DNA from 2 places in the Ureibacillus sp. MALMAid1270 genome. Region 2 is predicted to be linked to the other one. Evidence: a T-box and tRNA genes for the amino acid it is inferred to sense, from the RefSeq annotation. Region 2 holds a T-box; the other holds one or more tRNA genes.

Region 1 (3,385 bases), on a different contig from region 2:
ATGTTGCGGTGTCATTGGCACCTTGTCGTCTTCTGTACTATTCATGCCAATTGCCTCTTCTAATATCCACTTTCCTTTATGTTTAACTCGAATGACTGCTCCAGGAGTTACTTCATTTACGATTTCATTCTGTAAAAAAGATTGAATAAGTTCTTTCACGATTTCACCTCTTTTGACATCGTTTGATATTGCTTCCACTTCGTAAAGCCTAGCTTTCCGTAAAATGATTCAAGTTGAGTCCAATCAATTACGATATAATGCATTCCTCGTGCCATAAGTTCATTTACAGCTGCTTTTACTATATCTAACCCAAAATGGCTTCCCCTTACTTTACGGTCAATTCCTAATGGTCCAATTCCACCTAAAGGAGCTGGAAACAGTTGAGACCAATACACATTTTGTGCAATGACTGGTGACCCGGGATCATTCATTCGACAAAAACCTTTCAATTCGCCATCAATAAAAAATCCCATAAACTCTCTCCCTGTTGCATTTAACTGGGAATATCGATAAGCTTCATAATGCCACCTTCCAGGGAACACATCTTTTAAGAAATTTAATAATTGAGGTAAATCTTCTATTGTTAATACTCTAAAATGCTCTTTAGAGTTTGATAGAATTAAAGGACTTTCATCTATAACTTTTTTCACTAAATCAATCTCTATTGATTCCCTTACATAGCCTTTATGTTCAAACCATTTGATTGTGTCTTTTTGTTCTAAAGGAACGCCCGGAAAGTAATGCCATGGATCGCGACCTAAACGAATTTCCATCACATTTTGAAAACTCGCCTCTGCATGTTGTAAAAGGGTTGATCCTATTCTTCTACCTCGAGACTCAGGGTTCACAAGCAAACATTGAGTCCATCCAATTTCTTTTGACATATACGCTGGAGTTATTTCTTTATATTGCTTCGTAACGACAAATCCTACTAATTCTTCGCCTTCTAGTGCTGCAACGGACCCTGTTCTTTGTACATTCATATCATTTACCGTATTTTGAATCCATAACTCTTCCGTCATTGGGAATGAATTACCTAAGCACTTATTCCAAAGCTGTACAATTCGGTTAACTTCAACCTCTTCGATATTCACAAGTTTCATAATTTGACCCCTTTATTTAATGTTTCAACAAAGTTAGGATCTATGTTTTTTTGAACTGCTTTTATCCCAGCAGCAATTGCGCCGCCAACTGGAGGAATTAATGTTTTACTAAATTTCAAATTTGGATGGGTTTCATTGGAAAACTTTTTAAAATGTTGAACAAAAATTTCCTCGTTTGTAAAAACGCCACCAGATAATATAACAGAGGTATTATGGTCTTGTTCAAATAATTGACTATGACATGTTTTAATAGAATGCATCATTTTTTTACATGCATTTTCTATAATTGTATTTGCAACTTGATCCCCAAGTTCTGCAAGCTTTACTACATATCTACTTAGTGGTGCAATGACGGAGCGAGGATGATCTTTACCATAAATTTTTTCGATTAAATCTGGTACGGCCATCACTTCAAAATGGTAAAGGATTGCTTCAGTTAATGTTGTGTCCATTCCTCTTCCATCATGATGTTGAAAAACTGCTCGAAGTGCTTCATTGCCTAAGTAAAAGCCACTACCATCATCATCGAATAAATACCCCCATCCTCCTACACGGACCATTTTGTTGTTTTCATTTAATCCAATGGTAATAGCTCCCGTACCAGCAATTTGTACGATCCCAGTTGCACCTAAAGTACCCGAATAAAGCGCATTAACTGCATCATTTTGAACGATGACAAGTGGATTAGAAGGTAAATGTTGAAGAAGTAGCGATTTCATTTCTTCATCTCTACCACTTTCACCGACACCAGCCATTCCTGCAAAACAAACTTCTATGCTATTAAAAATATCTTCGTTATGTTCTCGTAATTGGCACAATAAATCGCACATCACTTGTTCGAATTGATCTTGTGATAGTGTATTTGGGTTACTACTTCCTGTAATTGTTTGACTGTAAACTTTCCCATTCTCGTCAGCAATTATTGCTGTTGTCTTCGTCCCCCCACCATCAATCCCTAAAATGTACATACATTTAACCCCTTTTACTTCCATTTCCTTTATTATAATTTTCTGAAATGTTTTTTCAACAATTCTTTTAATTTTCGTTATACTATTTTAAAAGTGCTTAGAGGGTAAAAAGTAAAACCGTTAACAACAAAGTCAATGTGTATACTAATATCTCATGATCATTTATGGACATTTAGGATTTCCGAAAATCGAAAAACACCTCACTCTTTCTGTATATTTCAGAAAAAATGAGGTGTTCTAACTATATGGTCTCGACAGGGCTCGAACCTGCGACCCTCACGTTGTCGACGTGATGCTCTCCCAGCTGAGCTACAAGACCGAAATTGGGTTAACCAAATATTAGCATAAATTACGAAAAAAGAAAATATTAATTCATTCTTCAAAAAATTACAAATTATTCATGTTATACTTAATTTTACACTTATATCGTGCAAAAATCCTCTGATTCTTTAGAGAAAGGTGGTATTTGTTTGATGAAACGAAAACCAGTTTATGTTGAAATTGATATTGATACCAAAATGGATGATTTATGGAAAGCAACGCAAACGCCAGACCTCCATGCTCAATGGGACCTCCGTTTTTCTTCTATTACATATTTACCTAAAATGGATAAAGAACCTCAACATTTTACATACACACGGAGTCTTGGATTTGGACAAAAAATCGAGGGTTGGGGCATATCCACTGGAAGCCATGAAGCGATTAATGGAACACGATCATCCTCCCTTCATTTCGGTACTGAACAAAGAATATCTCCTATAAAGGAAGGTAGAGGTTATTGGAAATACATACCTAAAGAGCAATCCATTACCTTTCTTACTCAATACGACTATGATGTGAATTTCGGTAAATTTGGACAAGTGTTAGATAGACTTCTTTTCCGCCCTCTCATTGGTTGGGGCACTGCGCTTAGTTTTGATGTGTTAAAAAGATGGTTGGAAAAAGATGAAGCTCCAGTTTCTCAATATTTGAGATTTTTTGTATACTGGATCACCTCATTCCTATTTAGCTTCATTTGGATTTATCATGGATTAATCCCAAAGCTTGTCTACTCACATCCTGATGAAATATCAATGGTCAATAATCTCATTCCGATTTCAAATGAACTGGCATATTGGATCGTTATGGTCGCTGGAATAATTGAAATCTTACTTGGATTTATTTTTCTATTTATCAAAAAGAAGAGACTTTTATTTGGCTTGCAGATTATTGTTTTTCCATTACTTACAATAGTGGCAATAATGGCTGATTCAAGTTTACTAATTCACCCTTTTAATCCATTAACATTTAATATTTCCCTTTTAGTGATTTCAA
Region 2 (3,385 bases):
ACTTTAGTTGCCTCATCTTTTGCAGCAATATATAAAGGAACTTGCTTACTCATCGGTGTATTTACTTCTGCACGAATATTACGAACAGAGCGAATGATTTCTGTTAAAAGCTTCATGCTGTCTGCATCTTGTGCAAAATTAAATTCTTCTTTCACTGTCGGCCATGGAGCAATAGTAATAGATTCCCCTTCATGTGGAAGGTGTTGCCAAATTTCTTCCGTAATAAATGGCATCATTGGATGTAATAATCGCATTGTATTGTCTAGAACATATGCTAATACAGAACGAGTTGTTTTCTTTGCAGCTTCATCTTCACCGTATAATGGAAGTTTCGCCATTTCGATATACCATGAACAGAAGTCATCCCAGATGAAGTTATAAAGTTCACGACCAACTTCTCCAAATTCATATTTGTCAGATAAAGTTGTCACACGTTCAATTGTTTCATTTAAACGAGTTAATATCCATTTATCGGCAACATTCAAATTGCCAGTTAAGTCGATCTCTTCGAATGTTAAACCTTCCATGTTCATAAGTGCGAAACGGGAAGCATTCCAAATTTTGTTAGCAAAATTCCAAGTTGATTCAACTTTCTCATTTGTATAACGTAAGTCTTGACCAGGAGATGAACCTGTTGCTAGGAAGTAACGTAGTGAGTCAGCACCGTATTGGTCAATTACATCCATTGGATCTACACCGTTACCAAGAGACTTACTCATTTTACGTCCTTCTCCGTCACGAACTAAACCGTGGATTAAAACATCTTTAAATGGACGAACACCTGTAAATTCTTTCCCTTGGAAAATCATACGGCTAACCCAGAAGAAAATAATGTCATAACCAGTTACTAATGTATTTGTTGGGTAGTAGCGTTTATATTCTTCATTTTCTGTATCTGGCCAACCCATAGTTGAAAACGGCCATAATGCAGATGAGAACCAAGTATCAAGAACGTCTTCATCTTGTGTCCAGTTTTCGCTATCTGCTGGTGCTTCTTTACCAACATAAATTTCGCCAGTTTCGTTGTGGTACCAAGCTGGGATTTGATGGCCCCACCAAAGTTGACGAGAAATACACCAGTCGTGAATATTTTCCATCCAACGGTTATAAGTGTTCTCAAAGCGGTTAGGAACAAAGTTTACTTTCTCATCTTCGTGTTTTTGGATTTCTAATGCTTGCTCTGCAAGTGGTCCCATTTTTACGAACCATTGTGCAGATAAGTACGGTTCAACAACTGCACCAGAACGTTCAGAGTGACCAACTTGATGCGTATGTGGTTCGATCTCAACAAGAACGCCAGCTTCTTGTAAATCTTTTACGATTTGTTTACGGCATTCGAAACGATCCATTCCTGCGTATTTACCTGCAAGGTCATTCATTGTTCCGTCTTCATTCATAACTAAAATTCTTTCTAAGTTATGACGGTTACCTACTTCAAAGTCATTTGGATCATGAGCAGGAGTCATTTTAACTACACCAGTTCCAAATTCCATATCAACATAATCATCAGCAACAATAGGGATTTCACGACCAACGATTGGAAGAATTACAGTTTTACCAACTAAATGTTTATAACGTTCATCTTCAGGATGTACTGCAACACCAGAGTCACCTAACATTGTTTCCGGACGTGTTGTAGCTACTCTTAATTTACCTGAGCCATCAGCTAAAGGATATTCCATATGATAGAATGCACCTTCAACCTCTTTATGAATTACTTCAATATCGGAAAGTGCAGTTTTTGCAGCTGGATCCCAGTTAATAATACGTTCTCCACGATAAATTAATCCTTTTTCGTATAATTTAACGAAAACTTCTTTTACCGCATCTGAAAGACCTTTATCTAATGTAAAACGTTCACGTGTGTAATCAAGAGCTAAACCAAGCTTTGACCATTGTGCACGAATATGACTAGCATATTCCTCTTTCCATTCCCAAGTTTTTTCAAGGAATTTTTCACGTCCTAAATCATAGCGGGATAATCCTTCAGCACGTAATTTTTCCTCGACTTTTGCTTGAGTTGCAATCCCTGCATGGTCCATACCAGGTAACCATAATGCATCATAACCTTGCATACGTTTCATACGAATAAGAATGTCTTGTAATGTTGTATCCCATGCATGACCAAGATGTAATTTACCCGTTACGTTTGGAGGTGGAATTACAATTGAATATGGTTCTTTCCCACTTTCCGGTTGTGCTTCGAAGTACTTTCCTTGTAGCCACCATTCGTAACGACCAGCTTCAATACTTTGTGGATCGTATTTTGTTGGCATTGAAATGTTTTGTTCTGTCATATGTTTGACTCCTCCTTGTAGTAATAAAAAGAAAAATAAAAAAACCCCTCTCGTCTTAAAAAGGACGAAGGAGTTTTACATTTATTCCGCGGTACCACCTTTATTCTAAGTCGATGATCAAGTATAAAACATTGAGATCGTCTTAGCTCTCGAATCGATAACGGTGTTTAACCGACATTTTGCTACTACTATTTCACAAAAGTTGCTCTTAGGCTACCTTCAAATGAATGATTGCAGAAACTTTTCAGCTACCGTTTCCTCTCTAATGCAAGCATGATCATTTTACTCTTCCTATTCATCGCATCACTATTGAACTAAAATTTTAAACTGTTCATATTGTATAATATAACATTAACAGTTTTCAAGTGACAATGAATTTATCTTGGATTTAATTTTTCTTGTGTAGGGTGAATTTTCCCAATAATCACGCGAAAACAAGCCATTTGGAAGGGAAGTGAACCTTTATGAAACGGAAAAGAAGAAGAAAAGGTTATAATCCTTATCTACTACCGCCTAAGTTGAGAAAAATTAGATTTTATTGCAAACAGATCATCATACCATTAGTTGTTTTCCAAGGGTTACGAACATTATTTTTCCCAACAACAGGAGATTTTTTATTTTTAATACTTTTAATCTTTATTGCTTGGTTACTCTGGACTGACTTTATTTGAATTAAGATTAAGAAGTGTGTAGGATTCACTTAAACTGGAGAAGAAATCATCATCATCAAATGCAGCGTCTTTTGTTTGTTGTTGTAATATATTTGATGTTTGAACATAATCATTTTGCTGATTTTCTTTTTGACTTTCAACAAAAATTTCTTCAACTTCAGGCTCTACATCATTTGATGAAAGTATAATCTCATCAGGTTCAAAGAAATTTGTAATACTTTCTTCAAAGATTGCTTCTTCCGGAATCTGTACTTCATCAAGTCTTTCTTCTAACTGATTTTCTAAATCACTTTCAACTTCAAATGGCTCTTCGCTTACCTCAACTAGATCTAGTTTTTCAGTATTTGGCTCTTGAATCATTTCGGCAAAAGCAGTTGCACTAGGTATTTCAAGAGGTACACTGCTTGATTCTAAATA

Evidence for each region. The T-box of region 2 lies ahead of ACOQFO_RS11885 (valine--tRNA ligase). A T-box ahead of a tRNA ligase gene usually reads a tRNA of that ligase, here a tRNA-Val.
Region 1: it encodes a tRNA-Val, which carries the amino acid that the T-box ahead of ACOQFO_RS11885 (valine--tRNA ligase) is inferred to sense. The anticodon was not compared.

The regions. Positions count from the first base shown of each region.
Region 1 is NZ_JBMIRP010000056.1:34,006-37,390, forward strand. Features, by position in the region: gene ACOQFO_RS07025 (serine hydrolase domain-containing protein) at 1-159, opposite strand, end outside; gene ACOQFO_RS07030 (GNAT family N-acetyltransferase) at 156-1,103, opposite strand; gene ACOQFO_RS07035 (N-acetylglucosamine kinase) at 1,100-2,071, opposite strand; tRNA gene ACOQFO_RS07040 (tRNA-Val) at 2,318-2,390, opposite strand; gene ACOQFO_RS07045 (DoxX-like family protein) at 2,545-3,385, shown strand, end outside.
Region 2 is NZ_JBMIRP010000090.1:28,699-32,083, forward strand. Features, by position in the region: gene ACOQFO_RS11885 (valine--tRNA ligase) at 1-2,297, opposite strand, end outside; T-box leader at 2,355-2,605, opposite strand; gene ACOQFO_RS11890 (hypothetical protein) at 2,945-3,385, opposite strand, start outside.